2 regions of the Binatus sp. genome follow, and region 2 is predicted to be linked to the other one. Evidence: riboswitches for the same ligand, from Rfam matches in the RefSeq annotation. Region 2 holds a riboswitch; the other holds the start of a gene.
The links. A riboswitch is a leader RNA that binds a small molecule or an ion and turns the genes downstream of it on or off. The one in region 2 is predicted to bind cobalamin.

Region 1: it holds a riboswitch for cobalamin, as region 2 does, so the genes downstream of both, Q7S58_RS20115 (energy transducer TonB) here and Q7S58_RS00530 (TonB-dependent siderophore receptor) in region 2, are expected to answer to the same signal.

Annotation. Positions count from the first base shown of each region.
Region 1 is NZ_JAUSKL010000119.1:53-6,424, forward strand. It holds partial or broken gene Q7S58_RS20105 (flavin-dependent oxidoreductase) at 1-145, opposite strand, end outside; gene Q7S58_RS20110 (TetR/AcrR family transcriptional regulator) at 184-960, opposite strand; cobalamin riboswitch at 1,118-1,251, shown strand; gene Q7S58_RS20115 (energy transducer TonB) at 1,283-2,233, shown strand; gene Q7S58_RS20120 (hypothetical protein) at 2,310-2,810, shown strand; gene Q7S58_RS20125 (GatB/YqeY domain-containing protein) at 2,853-3,383, shown strand; gene Q7S58_RS20130 (SDR family NAD(P)-dependent oxidoreductase) at 3,431-4,237, opposite strand; gene Q7S58_RS20135 (Fic family protein) at 4,447-5,592, shown strand; gene Q7S58_RS20140 (acyl-CoA dehydrogenase family protein) at 5,752-6,372, shown strand, end outside.
Region 2 is NZ_JAUSKL010000006.1:13,276-31,164, reverse strand. It holds gene Q7S58_RS00610 (TetR/AcrR family transcriptional regulator) at 235-912, shown strand; gene Q7S58_RS00605 (GMC oxidoreductase) at 945-1,127, opposite strand; gene Q7S58_RS00600 (hypothetical protein) at 1,052-1,432, opposite strand; gene Q7S58_RS00595 (cyclic nucleotide-binding/CBS domain-containing protein) at 1,698-2,228, shown strand; gene Q7S58_RS00590 (hypothetical protein) at 2,514-3,059, shown strand; gene Q7S58_RS00585 (SDR family NAD(P)-dependent oxidoreductase) at 3,301-4,080, shown strand; gene Q7S58_RS00580 (LLM class flavin-dependent oxidoreductase) at 4,143-5,153, shown strand; gene Q7S58_RS00575 (glutathione S-transferase family protein) at 5,173-5,943, shown strand; gene Q7S58_RS00570 (glycine/sarcosine/betaine reductase selenoprotein B family protein) at 5,979-6,446, shown strand; gene Q7S58_RS00565 (hypothetical protein) at 6,483-6,827, shown strand; gene Q7S58_RS00560 (MAPEG family protein) at 6,912-7,304, shown strand; gene tpx (thiol peroxidase) at 7,516-8,040, shown strand; gene bluB (5,6-dimethylbenzimidazole synthase) at 8,121-8,900, shown strand; gene cobT (nicotinate-nucleotide--dimethylbenzimidazole phosphoribosyltransferase) at 9,045-10,121, shown strand; gene cobS (adenosylcobinamide-GDP ribazoletransferase) at 10,118-10,906, shown strand; gene cobU (bifunctional adenosylcobinamide kinase/adenosylcobinamide-phosphate guanylyltransferase) at 11,053-11,586, opposite strand; cobalamin riboswitch at 11,656-11,817, shown strand; gene Q7S58_RS00530 (TonB-dependent siderophore receptor) at 11,944-14,052, shown strand; gene glnE (bifunctional [glutamate--ammonia ligase]-adenylyl-L-tyrosine phosphorylase/[glutamate--ammonia-ligase] adenylyltransferase) at 14,061-16,985, opposite strand; gene Q7S58_RS00520 (hypothetical protein) at 17,223-17,474, opposite strand; gene Q7S58_RS00515 (class I SAM-dependent RNA methyltransferase) at 17,546-17,889, opposite strand, start outside.

The sequences.
Region 1 (6,372 bases), on a different contig from region 2:
GATCCAGGTAGTCGTTGTAGTGGCGATGTCCGACTTTTGGATCGTACAGGTCGCGCGGGATATCGACCCACACGCTGTGATATTTTTCCTTGAAGTCGTCGGGCAGAAACCGGTAGGGCATCAGATGGAACCACGTGAATTTCATAACCTTTCTCCTTTGCGGTCGTGGCACTCCCGTCGTTCTTACGCCGGGGTGGGGACGCTGACCTCCTGCGAATCCTGGATTTTGCTATTCCTTGCGCGGGAAGTGCGAACCGCGCTCGCTGCCTTTTTTCTGATTGGCGCGCGGGCGTGGGAATTGCCATTGCGGCGCGCGCCGAGTTGCGATGCCGCCAGGTGAAGTTCGAGCGCCTCATCGAGAAAGTGCTCGGGATTCAGCCCGGTGACATCGCGGAAAAAGTTGTCGTCACCCATCAGCATGAATGCGCCGTTCATGCTCGCCCAGATGACCGCGGCGGTTTTCTTGGGACCCATCGAGTTCGCGATCACTCCGCTTTCAAATGCGCGCCGAACCGTGCTCTCCCATAGTCCGAAAACTTCGTGGCCCAGATCCATCACGCGCTCGAAATTGCGCAACTCGGCGGCGCGCTTCAGGCGCTTCTGAAGCTGCGTGTACACCACCGAATGCTGCGAAATGAACAGTTCGCGCGATTCGCGCTGGTAGTCGAGATACGCCGAGGCGGTGGTCTTGAGCTCGTCGAGCGGGTCGAGCCCGCGCGCGAAGATCTCGACGTAGCTGGCGCGCAGCCGATCCATCCGCTCCGCGATCAGGCTCAGGTACAAGTCATCGCGCGAAGCGAAGTACAGATAGATCGTGCCGACGGCCACTTCGGCTTCCCGCGCGACCATCTCGATCGTCGCGCCTTCGAGGCCGTGGCGCGCGAACACCAACGCCGCGGCGTCGAGGATCGCCTGCCCACGTGCATGACGCTCGCGGCGATGCCGTTCCTGAACGCTCATTGCAGCGTCTCCCGCACACGGCCCGCAGTCCGTACTGAATGATGCTTCATATTCTGAACTGAAGCTCATAGCTCGGTTCCGTCCAACTGTCAAACCCGAAAATCATGGATTCTACCGCCACCCCTTTGCGCCGTCTCGCGATTTTATTCCAGCGGTTGACTCGGCGGATAGTGCGCGTAGTGTGCTTGGAGATTCGCGCGGGGAAGCCGGTCGAAGTCCGGCGCTGCCCCGCAACTGTAAGGCGAGATGATCTCGCTTAGCCAGGAGACCGCGCGAATCGACGAAGCCGCAACGACCTTCGCGGGTGAGGGAGGCTTCAGGAGTGTCACGACCGCGAATCGCGCCGCTCGGCGCGCGCTGGCTCTGGTCGCTCCTGGCCGCTTCCGTCGCCTCGCGAAGTATTGGCCACGCGACCTTGCACGACGACCAGACTAAATCGCATCGCGCTGACGACCGGCACTATCGGCGCCACCTCGCGTCGCTGGCGGCGTCGATAGCGGCGCACGCCGCGCTGATCGGTGCGATCGTTTTTTTCGCACCGAGGATCAGCAAACCGCATGGCGACTGGGTGCTCGCGTACCTGGTCGAGATCGGCGAAGGGAGTGCGGGCGGCGGCCGCTCCGCGCGATCGTCGGCGGGCAGCGCGGCGACCGTCAATGCCGAGACGGGCCCGGTTGCGATGCCGCGGCCCACGACGATTCATCGCGATCGAGTGCGCGTTTCGATGCGCCGACGCGAGGAACTATCGCCGCATCGAGATGATCGCGTCGATGAAATCGCGAGCCACACTCCTGCCCCTAAGGCGCCGCCGATCGATGCGGCCATGTCCCGTCGCGGGTCCGCCTCGGGTGAGGCGGACGCGGTTGATCGCGGCAAGCTCAATCGGAGCGGCGCCGATCCGCCAGGCTTTAGTGGCATCGGTGACGGAACAGGGTCGGGTAGCGGAATCGGCACGGGCGGCGGTGGCGGCGGTCGGACCGCGCTCGCGCATGCCGACTATGGAACGAATCCAGCGCCGATTTATCCGGCAATCGCGCGGCGACATGAGGAACAGGGCACGGTGACGCTCCGTGTCCTGGTCGGCGCCGACGGTCGAGTCGAGCGCGTCGAAATTTCGGACTCGTCGGGATACGACGCGCTGGACGACTCGGCGGTCGAGACCGTTGCAAAAAAATGGCGATTTGAGCCGGCCCACCGCGACGGCGTCGCGTTCGAGAGCTGGGTGCTGGTGCCGATTCGATTCGCATTGACAGAGGCAAACAGTGGGCGTTAATCCTTCGGCAAGAGTATCGTGCTAACCGCGATACTCCGTGGTATAAGGCGATTTCCAAGAGGAGGGTAGGAAGGACATGACTGCAAAACCAAGTACTACTCTGGCGGCGGCGGCGATTGTGATCGCGATCCTGGGGAGTGCGCTGAGTGCGAACGCGATCGAAGTAAAGAAGAAACTCATGATGCCGGGTCCGAGTGATTCCTCCGGCGGTCCGGCCTCGGGTCCACCGCCCGCAAATCCTATGAACGCGGGGCAAAGGCAGGCGCTGCAAGATGCGGTCGCGAGCGACTCTGAACAATCACTCGCCGAAGAGAGCGAGAAAAAATCGTCAGGCCAGAACTACGTCGATCTTGATCACGCTAAATTCAGTTATATGCCGACGTCCAGTACCGTCACGGCCAAGCTCAGCGCGCCCGAGTGCAAGGGCAAGAAGGGCGGCGCCTCGAGCTGCACCAAGACTGGCACCGAAAAGACGCTTGTCTTCAAGTACAAGATAGACGGCAACAAGCTCGCGCAGGCCGATCCGCCGAAGTGGGAAGAGGCCGCAGCCGACACCAAAGAGGCCAAGAAGAAATAACGGTAGCATCGCGAGGATCGCGCGATGTGAACCGTCGCGCAAATGCGGCCCGCAGATACCAGCGCGGTTTCAAATCGCGCGGAAGAGATATCGTCGGGCCGCATCGCTTTAGTGTCGTCGTTGTCGGACAATTCATTTATCGTGAAGCAGAAAATCCAGGATGACCTGAAGGCCGCGATGAAAAGCGGCGACAAACTCCGCATGATGGCGCTGCGCAGCGTGCTGTCCGAGATGTCGCGCCTCGAAAAAGACGTGCGGCGCGATCCCAACGACGCCGAGATTCTGCAAATTATCAAGCGTGAGCGCGCCAAGCGCGAGGAATCGCTCGAGTTCGCGCGCAAAGCCAGTCGCCAGGATCTGATCGAGCAGAACGAGACCGAGGCGAAGATCCTGCAATCGTATCTGCCCGCGACCGCTTCGGCCGACGATGTCCGCGCTGAGATTCAGTCTGCGATTGCCGCCGGCGTCGCCCAGATGGGCGCTCTGATGAAGGCTTTGCGCGATAAGTTCGGCGCAAGCCTCGACGGCAAACTCGCAAGCGAACTCGCGAAGGAAGCGCTCGCCAAGAAATAGCGCGGCCGCCCGAGCAGGCAGCCGCGCTTTCGGATTCGCGATTCGATCTAGTGGCGCTTGCCGCCGCCGACCAGATCCGCAAACGGATTGTTCGCGCTGGTACTCCCCTGACCCGCCATCATCCCGCCGTCTACCGCGATCGCCTGCCCGGTCAGGAACGACGCGTCGTCCGACGCGAGGAACGTCACTACCTTGGCGATTTCGATTGGCTGGCCCATCCGGCCGATCGGATGCATCCCGTCGAGCAGTTTGCGCGCGCCTTCCATCTGACCGAAAATTCGCGCTACCAGCGGCGTATCGATCACGCCGGGGCATACGCAATTGACGCGCACGCCGAACGGACCGAACTCGAGCGCCGCCGCCTTCGTAAGCCCGACCACGCCGTGCTTGGCGGCGTTGTACGCCGAGAGTCCCGGGCTGCCGATCAGTCCCGCCACCGACGCCGTGCTGATAATCGATCCGCGCCGCTGTTCGATCATTACCTTGCCGCCGAACTTGAGTCCCCAGAACACGCCGTCGAGGTCGATGCGAATCGTCTCGCGATATTCTTCCTCGGTGGTATCGACCAACGAAGCGCTGATCCCGATTCCGGCGTTGTTGTACATCACGTCGAGCCGCCCGAACTTGTCCGTCGCGTGCTTGACCAGCGCTTCAACCTGTTTGGCTTCGCGCACATCGGTCGGGACGAAGGTAGCGCCGCAAGCCTGGGCGACTTTCGCGCCCGCGCTGCTTTCAAGATCGCCGATGATCACCTTGGCGCCTTCAGCCGCGAAATTTTCTGCGGTCGCCTTGCCGATTCCCGACGCGCCGCCCGTCACGATCGCTACCCGATCCTGAAGTTTTCCCTGTGCCATGATTTTTCCCTCCGTCGCCAAACGCTGACGCTAGAACCTTTGCTATCGCACACCAGCATTCGATTTTGCCAGCGCGACGCGCGATGCCGGTTCCGGAACCCCCTCGCAATATGAGGCGAATCCGGCGAGATTAGCCTCATATCATGATGCGAATCGTATTGACCTCTGACGCGAATGCATAGATATTCACCTCATTACCTGATGTGAATATGTATATCTGGGAATTGCCTGAATGGCCTCATTTTCGTTGGAACTCTGATCGACTGCTTCCTGGGCTCGCGAAGGCTCATTTGAAGCAAGGACGACTGCTCGGTCGAATGGAGCGGCTTGGCTTCGACCTGCAGCTCGACGCCGAACTACAGGCCATAACCGAGGAGGCCCTGAAAAGTTCGGAAATCGAAGGCGAAATTCTCGATCCCGCTGGCGTTCGCTCGTCAGTCGCGCGCCGTCTGGGCGTCCCCGACGCAGCGATGCATCCCGAGGATAAGGATCGCCGCGCCGAAGGTATTGTTGAGATGACGCTCGATGCCACCAAAAACTTCGCTGCCTCATTGACGCGCGAACGGCTTTTCGCATGGCAAGCCGCCCTCTTTCCAACCGGGCGTTCGGGTCTTAAACCGGTCAAGGTCGGCGCATGGCGAGACGAGTCCTCCGACCCCATGCAGGTGCTTTCGGGGCCCCATGGCCGTGAAAGGGTTCATTTTGAGGCACCCCCGGCAGCCCGCACCGAGACCGAAATGGAGGCCTTCCTCGCATGGTTCAACGAGCGTCCAGCCAGTGATGGCATCGTTCAAGCTGCCGTCGCGCATCTGTGGTTTGTGACCATACACCCATTTGAGAACGGGAATGGACGAGTAGCTCGCGCGCTGGCTGACATGAGCCTCGCGCGCTCCGAAAATTTGGCTCAGCGATTCTACAGCCTCTCGGGCCAGATCCGCCGCGACCGAGCGGAATACTACGGCTCACTCGAAAGCACGCAGAAAGGCGATCTGGATATCACGGCGCGTTTGCTCTGGTTCACCGAGTGCTTTTCCAGGGCGTTGGACGCGGCCGAACAGGCTTGTCGCGGGGTACTGCGAAAAGCGGATTTCTGGCAGCGCTACACGCTTAGTGACCTGAACGAACGGCAGAGGAAAGTGCTCAATCGATACCTTGATGGTTTCGAGGGCAAGCTGACGGCGCGGAAATGGAGAGCAATTGCCAAGTGCTCGATAGCGACGGCGCAGCGTGACATCAAGGAGCTCGCCGATCGAGGTCTTCTTATCCGCAATGAAGGCGGCAGCAAGAACACGAGTTACGACATAGCCGATCCCGACGTCGCCAACATTCGGGCGCCCATCGAAAGACCGCGATGACAGCTGATTGAACCTCACTTCCTTTTCTGCACCTGGATCATGATGCCGCCCAAGCGCGCCGCGTTTAGCGCGCGGCGCGCGACGCCGGTTGACGACAAACTGCCTTTCCCTGTAGCACTTGGACGTAATCCCAAAGCCCGTCCCAGAGGTAAATCCCCGATGCCGATCGATTTCACGATGCCGCCGCACGTAACCGAACTGCGCGACAAGGTCCGCGCGTTCATCAAGGAAGAAATCGAGCCCGCCGAAGCCGCGATGCAAAAAAGCGGTAGCTGGCGCGACGGCATCATCGAGCTCAGGCGCAACGCGCGTCAGCGTGGACTGTGGCTGCCGCACATGCCGCCGGAATTTGGCGGTCTAGGCCTCGACGCGATGGCGATCGCGATGATTTCCGCGGAGTGCGGGCGCAATCGGATCGCGTCGTTCATCCTCAATGTCCAGGCGCCGGACGAAGGCAACATGCATACGCTGCTGCATTTCGCGACGCCTGAGCAGAAAGAAAAATATCTGCGGCCGCTATGCGAAGGCAAAATCAGATCCTGCTTTGCGATGACGGAGCCAGAAGTGGCCGGCTCCGATCCAACCCAAATCAAAACCGCGGCGGTGAAGCAGGGCGACAACTGGGTTATCAACGGGAACAAGTGGTTCATCTCGGGCGCGCACGGAGCGAAGTTCGCGATCGTGATGGCGAAGACCGACCCCGAGGCCGATCCGCCGCAGGCGCGCAACTCGGCGTTCATCGTCGATTTGCCGAATCCGGGCTTCAGAATCGTGCGCGAT
Region 2 (17,889 bases):
TCAAAGGCCGGTATCGCAGCCGCATAATAGAAGGTGGCGAAGGCTTCCCGCTGGTGCTGTTACATGGCAATGGCGGCCACGCTGAGAACTATGTTCGCAACATTCCTTTTTTCGCCCAACACTTTGGGCGCAGTTCGAAAACGCGGACCAGCACAATCGCGTGGTTCTGGATTTTGTGAAACAGTGACAACCTTCTAGTAGCTACTCGATTAGCAGGTTGCCCGGGGTGTGGGAATGGCAGTTAACAGCAATGTAATTCCACTTAGCCGGTCGGAGCGCAGCAAGCTCGACAAATACGAGCGGATCAAACGCGCCGCGCGCGAGCTTTTTCGGCGCAAAGGATTTCACGAGACTACCACCAGCGAGATTGCTGAGTTGGCGGACGTCGCGAAAGGCACGGTCTTCTTTCACGCCGGAACCAAGGAGTCGCTACTCGTGATGTTCTTTCAGGAGGAGGTCGGCCACTCGGTCAATCGCGCGTTTGCGACGGCGCCTAAAGCCTCCTTGCTCGATCAGGCGATGCACGTCTTCACCGTGATGCTGGAGCACATGGAACGCGATCTGGAACTGGCCCGAGTATTCATGAAAGAGGTCGCGTTTCTAACTGACGACAGGCATCGTGTCGATGAAGTTACCGCAGGCTTCTTCAGGAAGATGTCTGAACTTATCGAACAGGCGCAAGAGAAGGGTGAAATTCGCAAGGACATAAGCCCTCCGCTGCTCGCTTACAACCTCTTTGCCTTGTACTTCGCGTTCCAGTTGCTATGGCTGCGCGGCGGCGAGCCATCGTGGAAGAGCGCGACTCCCTCGCTGCGCGAAATCCTGGAGCTGCATCTAATGGGTCTGCGCGATTCGGGCGATAAGCGCCCTGGCTTTTCTACAGCCAGGCGGCTCGGCAAAGCCTCGCGCTAGGACGATCGTTATCCGCGAGTAGCGATCGCTTATCAGGCAGCGCGCTTGCCGCGGATTCGATCCGCCATCATCTCTGCGATCATCACCGTGCTCAGATGCGTATTGGCGCGAACGATCTCCGGCATGATCGAGCAATCGATCACGCGTAGCCGCTCCACACCTTTGACGCGGCAATCCGGATCGACCACCGAGCGCGCGTCCGGCGCCGGACCCATCCGGCAGGTTGACGATTCATCGCGTAGGGAGAAACGCCGGTGCCGGTCGGCGCGTTGTGATCCTCGCACCAGCCGTAGCCTTTATCGAGGCAGACGTCGTGCAATGCGCGATCGACGCCGCCCCAATTCTCCTGCGGCGCGCGCCACACCGGAATCGGTCCCCGATTTCCGTGATACGGCTGGCCGCCGAAATCGAGATCGTTCTCCAGCTTGATAAAGTACGGCAGCACTTCTTCGCCCGACCATCCGGCGCATCCCTGGCGCGCCCAAATATCGAAATCGTCGAGCATCCCGCGGATCGCGATTTGACCGTTGATCGCCGAACTGCCGCCGACTCCGCGCCCGCCGACCCTGCGCCGACGATGATTACATCAACTGGAACCGAAGCCATCGTAACTCCTTCAATCGCGGCCAATCCTTCACCTTGCCGCAGTTTTTGCCAATGACGCTCTCACCCTCGTGCGATAACGCCTCCGAAGCACGCGCGATGCGCTCGCGACCTTTGCCCTAAATCCGGAAACACCGTAGGCTTTTCTTTCGACCGAACGTCGACACGGGAGACCACCCACGATGCCCAGCGACGAAGACGTACGCGAATCACTGTTGGACGACGAGCATCCCGGCCCGAAGGACCTCGAGTCCGTGCTCGCCAATACCACGCTCAGCGAAGTGGTGTCACAGCCGGCGTTGATCGTAAACGCCTCAGCCACCCTCGGCGAAGCCATCGCCCTGATGCAGCGGGAGCGCCGCGCCTGCGTGTTGATCGAGGAGCACGGCGCGCTCGCCGGCATCTTCACCGAGCGCGACGTCTTGATGAAAGTCGTCGGCCACTCGATCGACCTTGAACGCACGCCGATTACCGCCTCGATGACCCGCGATCCGTTCACGCTGCCCGCCGACGCCAACGTCGCTTTCGCGCTCAGCAAGATGGTGCTCGAAGGTTTCCGCCACATCCCGCTGGTCGATGACGACGGCCGGCCGACCGCGGTCGTCTCGATGCGCAATCTGATCGAGTATCTCGGCGAGATCCATTCGCGCGATATGCTGACGATCCCGCCCGAACCGCATCAGGCTCGCTCGCGCAGCCGCGAAGGCGCCTAGCGCGCGCATCCTGTCGTCGATTTTGGATTGACGTCGGACCGTTGCCGGCTAAGCGGGATTATAGTCTTATGCCGTGACAGAAGAAGATCGGAACGTGACGTAAGGCGGATTCGTTGGTTAGTACGTCGGGCACTTGAATTTCTGCATACGCATACATTTGGAAAACGAGTGAACTAGCTCGTGAAGATGTGTGCAAAATGTGGACACGTGCCAGCTAGGCAGGAGGCGCGATTTTGCGGCAGATGCGGGACAAATCTCGAGAGTAGCGCGTCGCAAGAACCGGCTGTGCTGCGAACAGGCATCCCAGCACCCTCGTATCAACCGACCCGCACTTCGTTGGCTACCCCTCTAAAGCTTTCAACTGCCAATGTAAGCGGCGGAACTCCGATTTCCAATCGCTCGATTCCCGCTATCATTGTGATCGTCGTCGCACTGGGGTTGGGATGGTGGTCTTGGACGAATTACCATCATCCTACTCCCGACCGGATCGTTCTCAAGGCTTTCGAGGCGTTCAGGGGCAACAACTCTGCCGCAATTACGGAACTGATGAGCAACGAAGGCCGACGCAACGCTGACCTGCTCTGCGGGGGCGCGGCAATGAACTGTCTCACGTGGAACTATGGCGCTTTCGGAGCATTGAGCTCCTATTCCGCCGAAGTAAAATCGAAGGGCGAGAAGACTGCGGAAGTATTGCTCAAGACGTCTTGGGCTGCAGAAAATGCCAGTCTTTTGTGTCAAACGTTCCAGCTTGAAGAAGGCGGCGAAGGCTGGGCAATTCGATTCTTTGAGCCTCCAGAAACATGCAATCCGGCGCCAAAGCCTCGATTCTAGGCCGATTGTTCGCTTTCAGCACTTTGCAGTCTCCTCTTCCCAGAGATCCGCGCTTCGTCGTAGGACTTTTTGGCTGGTCCAACCGCGTTGCCGGCGTCGGTCGCTCCAACCGTCAAATGCTCAGTCAGGAACGAATAGCGTGCATCCCCGATCTTCGCATTGTCCGGCCTACGCGAGTTCGTGTGCAAGTTTCGAGCGATTGCGTTATCAGTGGGACATCCTGTTCCAAAGGAGGCGCACCATGGCTCGGCTAGCGGGCAAGATCGCGTTGATTATCGGTGGCGGCGCTGACGGTCCCGCCAACACGGGCGAGAAATTATCGATCGGCAATGGACGCGCCACCGCAATCATGTGCGCGCGCGAAGGCGCCGCGGTGATGGTCGCTGATCGTTCGCTCGAACTCGCGCAGCAGACCGCCAATGCGATTCGTGAAGAAGGCGGACGCGCGGAAGCGGTCGCAGCCGACGTTAGTATCGAGGATCAATGCCGCGGCGCAGTCGAGGCGACGATCAAAGCATTCGGCGCGCTGCATCTGCTCGTGAACAATGTCGGCATCGGCATCGGCGGCAGCCTGCTTAAAACCACTACCGAGCAGTTCGACACGATGCTCGCGGTGAATCTGAGAAGCCATTTTCTCACGATGCGCTACGCGGTCCCGGAGATCGCCAAAGCCGGCGGCGGCGCGATCGTCAACGTGTCGTCGCTCGCCGCGCTGCGCAGCAACCGCATGATTTCCTACGAGGCGACCAAGGCCGCGCTGCTCGGATTAGGGCGTTCGGCGGCGGTCTCGCACGCCCGCGACAACATCCGCGTCAACACGATACTGCCCGGCCTGATCAATTCGTCGATGGTGCGCCGGCTGATCGGCGATCGCGAAGCGCGAGTGGCGCCGGGCATCCCGATGCATCGGCAGGGCACGCCGTGGGAAATCGCGAAAGCGATCGTGTTTCTGCTCTCCGACGATGCATCCTACATCACTGGCACCGAATTGATCGTTGACGGCGGCCTCGCCGCACGCTGATCGAGGCGGTCCTGCTCAGCACTTAGTGCGCTGGAGCTAGTCGCCGCGTGGGGTCTGAAAAAATGCGCAAAACAAAAATCGGCTATCAGCTCGACTTCCGCAATCCTCCGACTTCGACGATTTCGTTTCGCGACCTTTATCGTCACTGCTTTGAGCAGGTGCAGGCGGCCGAGGCGATGGGCTTCGATTCGATCTGGCTGACGGAGCATCACTTCACCGACGACGGGTACCTGCCCGCGATGATGCCGGCCGCAGCCGCGATTGCTGCGCGCACCACTCGCGTCACGATCGGCACTTACGTTTTGCTCGCGCCTTTCGTTCATCCGTTGAAGCTCGCCGAAGATTCGGCCTTCGTCGATGTGCTCTCGGGCGGGCGTTTGCGGCTTGGAATCGGGCAAGGCTATCGGGCGGAAGAATTCGATGGCTTCGGAATTCCACGCGCCGAGCGCCTCGGCCGCACGCTCGAGACGCTCGAAATATTGAAGCTCGCGTGGACCGGAGAACGTTTCAGCTTCGATGGCAAGTATTTCAAGTTTCGCGACGTGCGCGTACTGCCGCGACCCGTGAGCCAGCCGTATCCTGAGCTGCTGTGGGGCGCAGGCGCGCCCAAGGCGATTCGCCGCGCCGCGAAGCTCGATCTTTCGTTCGCCTGCGTGGGCGGGCGCAAAGAAGCTGGCATTTATATCGAGGCGCTGAAGGCGGCCGGCAAAGATCCATCAAAATACAATATCGTCGCCAACCGCGCGGTGTACGTCGCGAACAGTGAAGAAGAGGCCTGGCGCGACACGCGCGATGCCCTCATGTATCAGGCTGAGTTGTACGGCAAGTGGCTTTCCGCCGCCGCCGGCACCACTGACCAGAGCAAAGTGCTGATTCGTCCCGACCCCGAGCGGCTGCGGCGTACCAGCGTGCTCGGAACGCCGGCCGAAGTTCGCGACAAGCTGAACGCGATTCTCGACGCAACCCCGTTCACGGAATTGATCGTCGTGACGCAACTGCCGGGACTCGATCCCGCCAAGGCGCGCCGCTCGCTCGATCGATTCGGTCTCGAAGTGCTGCCTCAACTAAGATAGCCGACGGAGTTCGACCACCATGAAGTTATTCACCTACGCAACGAGCCCCTACGCGCGCAAGGCCCAAATGGCGCTCGAGTTCAAAGGCGTCGCCTTCGAGCCGATCGAACGATGCTACTCGCTCGATCGAAAAGAAGATCTCCGCGCCGCCAGCGAACGCGCCGAAGTTCCAGTCCTGGTGCTCGACGACGGCCGCACGATCTCCGACTCCACGATCATCTGCGAATACCTCGAAGATGCGTATCCGACACCGCCGCTGTTTCCGAAGGATCCATTCGCGCGCGCGCAAATGCGTACGCTCGAGGATCTCTGCGATCGCGGCTTCGATGCCGTCAGCTACGGTTACTGGATGTCGCAGTTGCGCAAAAATTCTCCCGAGGCTGATGCGATGGCCCGCGCCGCCCGCGACGAATTTTCGCGCCTGCTCGCGCGCCTCGAAGCGGCGCTCGGCGAGCGGCAGTTCTTCTTCGACAACGTCAGCATCGCCGACCTGTCCGCGATCTGTTACGTGCCGTCTGCGCCCGCGATGGGCATCGCGATGGATTCCTATCCTCGACTCAGCGCCTGGATGAATCGGATGCGCGCGATTCCCGCCGTCGCCGCCGACAACGATCGTCTAAAGCGCGCGCTCGCAAATATGCACGACATCGCGAGCGAACTCGAAGGCCCCGACGGCCGAATTCATTGGCGCGATACGCGGCTTGAGTGGCCGGTGCGCAAGGGCTTTATTGATCTTGTGGTGCGCGAGTTCCGGGCGGATAAGATGATGTTTCCGCCGGATGCGTGTTGATCGAAACCGCGCCGCGCGAACGGAGCATAACAAAGATGCCAGTCGATTACATTCCACGCACGCGCGATCTGTACGGCGATTTCATTCCGTACCGTTGGGTCGTCAATGAGACCGTGCCGTTCACTCCGCTCACAAAACCGATTGCGCAGTGCCGCGTCGCGATGATGAGTTCGGGCGGATTCATGTATCGCGATCAGCCGCGCTTTCATCGCGAGGATTCGACGTACCGGCGCATCCCAAAAAATGCGCGCTGCGACGAGCTCAACGTCTGGCACTTCGGCTACCCGACGCACGATGCCGCGATCGATCCCAATTGCGTGTTTCCGCTCGAGCGGCTTCGCGAACTCGAATCTGCCGGCGTGATCGGCGAGCTGATAGATCCCGTCTTCAGTTTCATGGGCGGGATTTATTCCGCGCGCCAAGTCCGCGACGAACTCGCGCCGCAAATCGTCGATGAACTCAAACGCGCGCACGCCGACGCCTTCTACCTCGTCCCTGCCTGACCCGTGTGCCATCAGTCCGTTGGACTGATCGCGCGCGTGGCCGAAGAAGCGGGAATTCCGTCGCTGTGCATGACGTCGGCGCTCGACATCACGCGCTCCGTGAAAGCGCCGCGCGGGGTGTTTGTGAATTTTCCGCTCGGCCATCAGACCGGCAAGCCGAACGAGCCCGAGCTGCAGCGCCGGATCGTGACCGACGCGATGCGCGCATTCGACACGATCATCGCGCCCGGCACGATCGTCGAGCTGCCGTACGTCTGGGATGCGAACGATCGCACCTGGGAGACGCGCGACTACACCAAGGGCTGGATGCCGCAGGCGCCGCCGCGCGAGGTGGCCGACGCGCTCGAGGCGGCACGAATCGCCAAGTACGCGCGCCCGTAGCATCTAGCTCCTCCGCCTCGGCGCGAGTAGCTTCATCCAAGCGAACGCGGGTCTGCCGCCACAACGAGGATGGGAGGTGCGGGTATGATGAGCTATGCGGGACTCGAAATCGTCACGCTGCTGGCGTTGATCGAGTATTCGGTGCTCGGCGCGATGGTTGGACGCGCGCGTTTGAAGTACAAGGTCGAGGCGCCGGCGACCACAGGAAACGCGCAATTCGAGCGCTACTTCCGGGTGCATCAGAACACACTGGAGGCGCTGATCGTCTTCCTTCCGGCGGTCTGGATTTTTTCACTCGGCGTGAACTATCAGATCGGCGTGGCGCTCGGGGTGCTGTTCCTGCTGGGCCGCATCCTTTACGCCAACGGCTACTTGAACGCTCCGGAAAAGCGCGCGCCCGGCGCGATCGTTACGTTCGCCATCAACACCATTCTGGTGGTCGGAGGATTGGGCGCACTGCTGGTTCGAGCGATCTGAGATCGGCTGAATTTTGCGATCGCATTGACGATGCGCGCCGGGTGCATCGTGCGGGTCTTTGTGGCGCTTCGCGTTATGCCGCGCATGGTGTCAGAATCGGCTCGCCAGCTAAACAAAGCTGCAAGGCAAGGTCGCGGGTTTACCCGAACCATCCGCGCGGCTAATCTCGGCTGGATCGAGTTTCTATACATCACTGAGGAGATTTTGAATCATGGCGGAAGAACGCACTGGCGCCGTTACGATGCGGGGCAACCCGATGACGCTCATCGGTCCCGAACTCAAGGTCGGCCAGAAGGCCCCCAGCTTCAACGTGGTCGGCAAGGGCCTGCAGCCCGCGACGCTCGACCAGTTCAAGGGCAAGGTCAAGGTCATCACCACGATTCCGTCGATCGATACGCCGGTCTGCGACGCCGAAACGCGCCGCTTCAACGAGGAAGCGTCGAAGCTGCCTGGTGACGTCGAGATCTTGAGCGTCTCGATGGATCTGCCGTTTGCGCAGGCGCGATGGTGTGGGGCGGCCGGCGTCGATAAAATCACGACGCTGAGCGATTGGCGGAGCGCCAGCTTCGGCACCAGTTACGGCGCGCTGATCAAGGAACTGCATCTGCTCGCGCGATGCGTCTTCGTCGTCGATAAGAATGACAACGTCACTTACGTCGAGTACGTGAAGGAAGTCGCCAACCAGCCCAACTACGAGGCCGCGCTCGAGGCGGCCAGGAAAGCCGCCGCGGCTTGAGCCGCGATCGAATCGAACGGGCGAGTCGTGCGTTCGCGGCCTGCCCGTTTTCTTCTTTCGATTGCGCCACGACACCTTCGATGAATTCCGGCGGCCGACGTTCGCGGCGGAGTCGCAACGAGTTCAGCGATTCGCTCAAGCGCGGACTCTACGAAACGATCTTTCGCCGCCGCGATATCCGCCAGTTCAACGACGATCCGATTCCCGATGAAGTGCTCGCGCGAATATTGATCGCGGCGCATCATGCGGCCAGCGTCGGTTTCACGCAACCGTGGGATTTCATCATCGTGCGCGATCGCGATCGTCGCCGCCGCGTCAAGGAAATTTTCGAAGCCGAGCGCGCAAGGAATGCTGCCGATTTCACCGGCGCGCGCCGCAAGAAGTTTCTCTCGCTCAAGCTCGAAGGAATCCTCGAAGCGCCGCTGAATCTGATCGTCACCTGCAAGCCCGATCGATTCGGTCCCGGCGTGCTCGGCAAGACCAGCATCCGCGACGTCGAGATCTATTCCGCCTGCCTCGCGGTCGAGAACCTGTGGCTCGCTGCGCGCGCGGAAGGAATCGGCGTCGGATGGGTGAGTATCATGCGCAACGACGCGCTTGCCGAAATCTTTGGAATTCCGCGCGATGTAATCCCCGTCGCATATCTTTGTCTCGGCTACGTCGATGAATTTCCCGAGCGGCCAACTCTCGCGACCGCTGAATGGGCCAGCAGATTGCCGCCGCGAACCTTGATTCATCTCGATTCGTGGAACGGCGAGCCTAAGAATGACCCGCACCAGTCTGCGGCGCGGGAGCTGAAGTCAAAGATCGATGATCCGTCGATCTGGCGCGCGATCCTTCCCGCCGATTCCATCGACTAACCACCTGTGTTTTGTTCGTCGATGTTCGATCTCACCACGTTGTCATTCTGAGGCGAAGGCTGCGCAGCCGAAGAATCCCGGATCCTTTTCTTGCCAGACGGACGCGCCCATGATGCGATCACGAAAATCGCGCACTGGAAATCAATGTCACTACTCAACCAAACCATCGCTGCGATTCGCCCGCTCGACAATGAGGCCGCATGGGCGGCAGACGCGCGGCTCAATTCGCTGACCAAGCCGCCGGGCAGCCTCGGCCACCTCGAGGAAATCGTCCGCCGCTACGCGTCGATTCGCCGCGACAGTTCCGCGAGCTTCACTCGCGGCGCAATCGCGGTCTTCGTCGCCGATCACGGCGTCGCCGACGAGAACGTGAGCGCGTTTCCGCAAGCCGTCACGGTCGAGATGCTGCGCAATCTCAGCAACGGCGGCGCCGCGATCTGCGTGCTCGCGCGGCGATTCGGCTACGCGCTGAAAATCATCGATGTAGGCGTGAGGACCGACACCAGTGCAACGCCACTGCGCGATGTCAGTTATCGGCGAATAGGCGCGGGCACACAAAATTTCACGAGCGGTCCTGCGATGACGCACGCACAAGCGACGCGCGCTCTCGAGACGGGTATCGAAGTCGCGCGCGAACTCGCCGGCAGCGGCGCCAGCTTGATCGGAATCGGCGAGATGGGTATCGCGAACAGCACTTCCGCCGCCGCACTGCTCTCGGCGATCACCGAAATCGCGCCAGATCAGATCGTCGGCCGCGGCACCGGCCTCGACGACGCCGGCATCCGGCACAAGATTGAAGTTGTCGCGCACGCCCTGGAGATTCATCGCGATACGTTCGAATCGCGCGACGACGCCGGCCTCGCGATCCTCGTCGCGCTCGGCGGCTTCGAAATCGCTGCGATGGCGGGCGTGTGTCTCGCCGGCGCTTCGCTCGATATCCCGGTCGTCGTCGATGGCTTCATCGCGACTGCTGCCGCCGCCGTAGCTCTTCAATTCTACCCTCGACAGTTCGAGCATCTTTTTTTCAGCCATCGCTCGTCCGAGGGCGGACACGCACTCGTGCTCGATCATTTGAAAGTGCGCCCGATTCTCGACCTCGATCTGAGGCTCGGCGAGGGAACCGGCGCGGCGCTTGCGATGAACCTGATCGAGTCGGCGCTCGACCTGTTCCATCACATGGCGACCTTTGCCGGCGCCGGCGTCTCCGACAAAATCCGATGATCGACGACGACGGCGCCGCGCCGATCTCCAGCGGCGTCGATGCCGCACCAACCGCCGGATTCCTCGCCGAGCTTCAACTCGCCTTTTCCTTTCTCACGATCCTGCCGGTGATCGATCGCCGCCCCGCCTCCGACGCGACCGTCACGGCGTCGTTCACGTGGTTCCCGCTGGTCGGCCTGACACTCGGCGCGGCGTTGTGCGGCGTGGACTGGATACTCGCGCATGTCCTCGGCCAGGTGATGCGCTCGGTGATCGTCATTCTTTTTCTCACGATCATCACCGGCGCCGTTCATCTCGACGGACTGGCCGACACCGCCGACGCGCTGGGTGCTGGCCGCGATCGCGAGCGCGCGCTCGAGATCATGCGCGACAGCCGGCTCGGCACGTTCGGCGCCCTCGCGGTTTTCTTCGATCTCTCGCTCAAGATTCTCGCCCTCTCGACGCTCACCGGTTCGCGCCGCTACGACGCCCTGATCGTCGCGCCGATGCTTGCTCGATTGGCGATGCTCGCGATCCCGCATGGCATGGCTTACTTGCGCGAGCGGGGCGCGGGTTCCGTGCTGCTCGCACGCCGCGACATTTTCGATCGCAGACTCATCGCCGCCCTTGCCGCGATTTTGCTGGCGGCGCTGATCGGTGGCTTCAGAACCGTGTTGATTGCTGTCGCCGTTGTGCTCGCGACGCGATGGTTCTATCGGCGATGGCTCGGCGGCGTGACCGGTGACTTGATTGGCGCTGGCGGCGAACTGGTCGAGATTGCGCTGCTTGTCGCAATGACGATGTAAATGACGATGTAAATGATTTGGCGGAGCTTTCGCGACGCGCGAGCACCGCGGAGCTCGATTCGGGCCGGAGGGTCGAATCGCAATTTAATTGCAGCCCCCGAGTCCGGAGCGTCAGCGGAGGCGAGGGTATCTGACGATGTAAACGCTCACTTAACCCGAATCGGATAGCCCGCCACCATCAACAGCACTTCATCCGCGATACCCGCGATTTTCTGATTCGTCCATCCGAGCAAATCGCGGTACCGCCGCTCCATCGGATGCATCGGCACGATCCCCATCCCAACTTCGTCCGTCACCACGATGCTCGCGAAACTCGCCCGAGCAAGCGCCGCGGCCAGCGCATCCGCTTCAGCGAGCAACGGCTCGTCGTCGTTGTGAGTGTGCATCAGGTTCGAGATCCACAGCGTCAGGCAATCGATCACCACGACGTCGGCGCGGCCTTCGATCGCCTCGATCGAGCGCGCGACATTGGCCGGCTCCTCGATTGTCTGAAAATCCGGCGGCCGCGTCTCCCGATGAAACGCGATCCGCGCAGTCATTTCTTCGTCGAGCGCCTCTCCGGTCGCGATGAAAAACTTGCGCCGATATGAATTCGCGAGTTTCAGCGCATGCGTGCTTTTGCCGCTGCGCGCGCCGCCCGTCAGTAACGTGATCCTCGCCATCGAATCGTGAGCGTACATGATCGCTCGCCGCGTTACGAAAAAACAGCATCCGTCATAAGCCGGTTGATCCTTCGCGCAACACCGCGTATCTATCGATGCGCACCCGGTGCACGGGAAGCCGGTTTAAATCCGGCGCTGCCCCGCAACTGTGTGGGGGGACGACGGCCCAACATGCCACCGCTTCGGCGGGAAGGCGGGCCCGAGGATGAACCCCAAGCCAGGAGACCGGCCGGGTCACTAACTGTGTTGCCTTCCGCGGGGAGGGTGGCCTCAGGCGCGATTTTCCTGAAGCCCGACCTTTCGTCTCGCGAGGGGTCGGGTTTTCTTCGCCCGAAACTCCCCACCCGCTGAAGGCAGCGAACTCGGAGGGAGTTCATGCGGCGAGCATTTCAGCTAATCGTTTTCGGCATCGTGTTGATATTTTTATTCGCGCCGATTCTGCCGGCTAGCGGCGACGATTCGACGACGCCGCAATCTTACGCAGCGCCAGCAGCAAAAAGCGCTGCATCAAGCGGATCGACTGCGACCAAAAAATCACCCGCGACGACCGCTACGCCAGCAAAATCCGCCGCCGCGAAACCGCCCGCGCAAAAGCCGAGTCCACAAAAATTAAGTCCGATCGTCGTCACCGCCACCCGGATTCCGCAACCCATCGCCGATATCGGCACGACCATCAGCGTCGTCGAGGATTCGCAAATCGAGGCGCAGAAAATCGAGCGCGTCGAAAACGTGCTGCGGCAAGTGCCGGGCTTGCAAGTAACGCAGGGCGGTTCCCCCGGTTCGGTCACCGACGTTTCGATCCGCGGCGCGCCGCCCTCCTCGACCTTGGTGCTGATCGACGGCGTCGAGGTGAATGCCGGCGCGACCGGATCATTTGACTTCGCGAATCTCACCACCAATAACCTCGATCGCATCGAAGTATTGCGCGGCGCCGGCGGTTCGCTCTACGGCTCGCAGGCAATCGGCGGCGTGATCAATCTGCTCTCGCGCGAGGGCGAAGGCGCGCCGAAATTCACGCTGCTGTCCGAGGGCGGCAATCGCGCGACCTCCCGCCAGGTCGGCACTGTGAACGGCGCTCAGGGAAATCTCAGCTACTCGGGGGCGCTGTCGTACTACTCGACCGAAGGTTATCGCCAGTTCAACGACAACTCCGACAATCTCTCGACCGCGGGCCGCCTCGACTATCATCTCGGCGATAACACCGTGATACGCGGCTTCGCGCGCTACACGATGGCCAACGTCAGCCTGCCCCGTTTTTCGATCGCATCCGGACTCGCCGGCGCCCAGTTGAATACCACCGCCCATCAACGCAGCGAATTCATGATGTTCAAAGGTGAGATCGAGCATCGTTTCAGCGACAAACTGCTCGCGCGGATCAGCGCCTTTTATGTTCGCCAGGAATTGCGCGTAAATTCGACCCCGTACGTGGGCAATCCGACTTCCGAGATCGATCGCATTCCCGACGAGACGCGCGGCGGCCTGGCCGAGGCGGTGTACACCTGGATGCCCGGATTTCGCACCGTCGCCGGCTTCGACTTCAAGGATCGATGGGTCCGCTCCGACAGCAGTTCCTCGTTTCCGCCGTTCGGAACCTTCACCAGCAACTTCAACGCGCGCCGCCAGGAATACGCCGGCTACCTCGAGCAGGAAGGCAGCTTCTTCAATGGCCACGTTCTCGGCACCGCCGGTTTTCGCGTCGATGGCAACAGCCAGTTCGGCGAGGAAGTCAGTCCCGCGTGGTCAGTCGCGATTCCACTCGCGAAAATTTCGACGACGCTGCGCGGCAGTTACAGCGAGGGTTTCCGCGCGCCATCTTTTAACGAACTCTATTTTCCCAATTTCGGTAATCCCGATCTTCAGCCGATAATCTCGAGCGAGTATGACGGCGGCTTCACGACCCTGTTCGGCGAGCGCGCGTCGTTGACCGCGACGTATTTTTCGCGCCGCGTGCATAATCTGATCGTCGCGGTGCCCGCGCCCGGCACGCTGTTTGGCGTCGAGGCCGGCAACGCCGGCCGCGTCGATACGCAAGGCGTCGAAATCGTGCCGAGCATCACGATCCTGAAAGGCCTCACCCTCGGCGGCAACGTCACGATTCTCGATCAGACCCACGCCAACGCGAGCGGCGCGACTGCGCGTCCGGTGCGAGTCGCGAAATATACTGCGTCGGCGCTGGTGCAATACGTGCGCAGCGGAACCTTTCTTCCGCACGATCGAATCACCGCGAGCATCGTCGACAATTTCCTCGGCGATCGCGACGACATCAGATCCACGTTTCCGTTCGCCATCGAAAATCACCCGGCCTACAACCGCGTTGACGCCGTCGCTTCGTACGCGCTCGGCGTCCCGTACCGATGGTGCCGCAACGAGGAAACTTTCGTGAAAATCTCCAACATGATGGATCGCCAGTATTCCGAGGCGTTTGGCTTCCCCGCGCCGTCGATAAATTTTGTCGCGGGCGTGAAGCTCGATTTCGGAGAATGATCGCCGACTTAAGCCGGCACCTGTTGTTCGCGCGTGAAGCAGCGCTCGTAAATCGCGCGGATACGATCGCGCCTCTCCGCCAGCGCCTTTATCAACTGCTCCGGGGCGTCCGCACCCTCGAATCCCATCCGGCGCGCGAGCGGTCTCAGCGCCGCGAGCGACGTCGGCAGCGCCCACGCCGGTTGATCGCTCTCGATTCGCAGCCGGTTCTCCAGCCGCGACAGAAATCGGTAATCGTCCTCGATCGCGCGCGCGTCCTTCGGCTCGATCAGATGCATTTTATCGAGCGCCGCGAGCAGCCCCATCGTGTTCCGCACCCGCAATTCCGGATGCCGATGACCGTGGCGTAGCGCCATCATCTGCGCCAGAAACTCGACATCCACCAACCCGCCGCGTCCCTGCTTGATATTGATCCGCGTCTTGTCCTCGACGCCGATCTCATTTTGCATCCGCGTTCTCATCGCGGCGATCTCGCCGACCTCGGCCGCGCTCAGCGAGCGCCCGTAAACGAATTCCGCGCGCGCTTCTTCGACCTGCTTCCCCAATTCGCGATCGCCCGCCACGACTCGCGCGCGCACCAGCGCTTGCCGCTCCCACACCGCCGAACTCTGGCGATGGTACTCGCGGAACCCCTCTAGCGACGTCACCAGCGGGCCCGCATTGCCCGATGGACGCAGCCGCAAATCGAGTTTGTAGGCGTAGCCCTCGCGCGTCCGCGATTCCAAAATCGCGATCAGCTTCTGCATCATCCGCGATGCGATCTCGCGGCTGTCCGCCGCAATCTCAGCGCGGTCGCCGTACACGAAAATGAGATCGAGGTCCGAATTGTACGACATCTCGCGCGCGCCCAGCCGGCCAAGCGCGATCACGCACAGCCGCAGCGTCGCGGGAATCTTGAAGCGAGATGCGATATCGCCGCGCGCGATCGACATCGCTTCTTCGAGCACCACCTCGGCCAGCGTAGTCAATTCGCGCTCGACCTCGAACGTATCGAGCTCGCCGGCCAAATCCGCGATCGCGATCCGCAGAAATTCCTGATGACGCACCGCGCGCAACGCGTCGAGCTTGCCCTCGAAATCCGCGTTCGCCGCCACTAACCCCCGCACCTCGTCGCGGAGTTCGGCGGCCTCGCGCCGCGCCTTCACCAGATCGGATCGCACCAGCGTGTCGATCATGTCCGGATGCCGAATGAAAATCGTCGAGAGATAAGCGCTCGACGCGAACAGCCGAAGCAGGATTCGCCGCGTCGCCGGATGCTGCTCCAGCAGCGCGAGAAACGAAGTGCGCGCGCCGATCGCCGCGATAAATGCGGCGAGATTCATCAGCGCCAAATCCGGATCCGGCAGCTTGCCCATCTCATCGAGCAGCAGCGGGCCCAGCCGCTCGAGCAGCTCGCGCCGCCGCGGACTCGTCAGCGCGTGCGACGGACCGCGCGAGAGCAACTCGAGATGCCGCGAGCTTTCTTCCGCGCGCGCAAAGCCAAGCTCGTGCAGATCCTCCGCCGACATCGCCGGTTCCTGCGCCGCATTCCACGCCGATTGCGCCGCCGCGCTCGGCCGCTGCGCCGACTCGTCCTCGCCGCCCGCCAGCGTCTCGCGGAATTGCGACGCGACGAGCGTGCGATGCGCCCCGATTCGCGCCCTGAATTCCTTCAGCGCCTGCGCGTCCTTGCCGAATCCCATCCGCGCCGCCAGCGCGCGCATCCCGCTCTCCTGGCTCGGCAGCACGTGCGTCTGCAGCCCCGCGACGACTTGCAGCTTGTGCTCGACGTCGCGCAGAAACGCATACGCCCCGGCGAGATCGTTCGCGCGCTGCGACGGCAAGTATCCCAGCTCGTCGAGTTTTTCGAGCGCCTCAATCGTCTGCTCGATTCGAAGGCGCGGATCGCGCCCGCCATAAATCAGCGTGAGCGACTGCACGATAAATTCGAGCTCGCGAATTCCGCCGAAGCCCAGTTTGATATTCTTTTCGACCAGCTCCGGCGAGCGCAGTTCCGCTTCGATCTGATGCTTCATCGCGCGCAACTGGCGCAGCGTGTCGAAGTCGAGATAGCGCCGATAGACGAACGGGCCCAGCTCCGCGATCAACTGGTTCCCGATTTCGATCGCGCCGGCCACCGGCCGCGCCCGCAGCAGCGCCGCCCGCTCCCATGTCTGTCCAAGATTTTGATAGTAGCCAATCGCGCCATCGACCGGCGTCACCAGCGGCGAGTTGCGCCCGCCCGGTCTGAGCCGCATGTCGATTCGGAAGCATCCGGGCGAGAGCATTTCCGTCAGCGACTCAGCAAGGCGCGCCGCCGCCTCGACCGAATCGCGCGAGCCCGACGGCTCATGCAGATAGATCAAATCGATATCAGAACTGAGATTCAGCTCGCGCGCGCCCAGCTTGCCCATCGCGAGCACGCAGAAACGTCCGATCTCCTTCGCGCGCTCGCCCATGAAGCGAATCGCGAGTTCGAGCCCCGCGCGGATACACTCGTCGGCCAGCGCCGACATCGCGCGCCACGTATCCGCGACGTCGATTCGATCGAGCAAATCGGCGATCGCGACCCGCACGAACATCCGGCGATTGAACTGCGCCAGCGCAACCGAGGCGCTCAGCCGATCCGGCGCATCGATCGGGTCCGATCGCATCGATTCGATCAGGCTGCTCGCGCTGGCTGTGCGAGCCGCCTCGAACGCAGCGGCCCATTCCGCTCCGGCATAGGTAAGTTCAGTCGCGACCAGTTCCGAGGAGCCGAGGCAGAAAATCAGATCGCTCGCCGCGGCGCGATCGCGCAGAACATTCTTAAGCGCGCCGCTCGAGTCCTCGGCCAGCTTGAGCAGGAACGCCATCGCGAGCCGCTCGTCGGGCGCGCGCGCCGCGATCGTGCGCAGCGCCTGCTCGGCCAGGCGCTGATTTCCGAGCCGCCGCTTCAAGCGATCGGCAAGCACTGCCAGCTCCGAGGATGATGCGGTCTTGCGCGTCATTGCCCGAAAAAATAGCAGACCTGCATCGAACTCGAACCAGCCGTGGCCGACTGATGACTCGAGTGCAGGTGCGTTTTCGTGGCGCGCGACCAGCCGAAGCTCAAGGTAAGAGGCTGAGTGAGCGGCTGCCGCAGCGACGATCGAAGCCTGGTCTCGCTCATCCGCAAGCGATCGTTTGATTACGAAAAGGGAGCTGGCGGCTTATTCGTATTCGTCGCCGAAGTGGGCGCGCACGATGCGCGCCTTCAAGTACTCGAGCGTGCCGAGATCCTCGACGATATCGCCGCCGGTGTCGTAGAAGAACAGTTCGCCGTTCTTGGTGCGGCCCACCGCGATAATCCATTCGAGGTCGTCCCGGTCTTCGAGCAAATAGTTGATGGTTTGAGCCACCCCGCGGCCGGGAATGATTGTTATCTTCGGCCGTGGGAGCTTTTCCTTTTCCTGCTTGGGCATCTCTTGATCAACCCTCTGGCGGGAAGGTCCGGGAGTTGCGTACTGACCTTAGATTAAGAACGGCCCTCAATCTAAGTCAATAGGACCTGCGCCGCGATCTCGACGTGATGAGTGTTAGGAAAAAAATCGAAAGCGCGCACCGACGAAATTTTGTAACTGGCGCGGGTGAGCAGGCGCATATCGCGCGCGAGCGTGGTCACGTCGCACGAAACGTAGATGATCATGCGCGGCTTCAGCTTGACGATCGGCTCCATCAGATCGAGCGCGCCAGTGCGCGGCGGATCGAGGATGACGATATCGGGGCGATAGCGCGCGCGATGCAGAAATTCGGCGGTCGCCGACGCCTTCATCGGGATGAACTGCGCGTCGTTGAAGCCGAGTCGGAGGGCATTGCGGGACGCGGCTGAGATCGCGC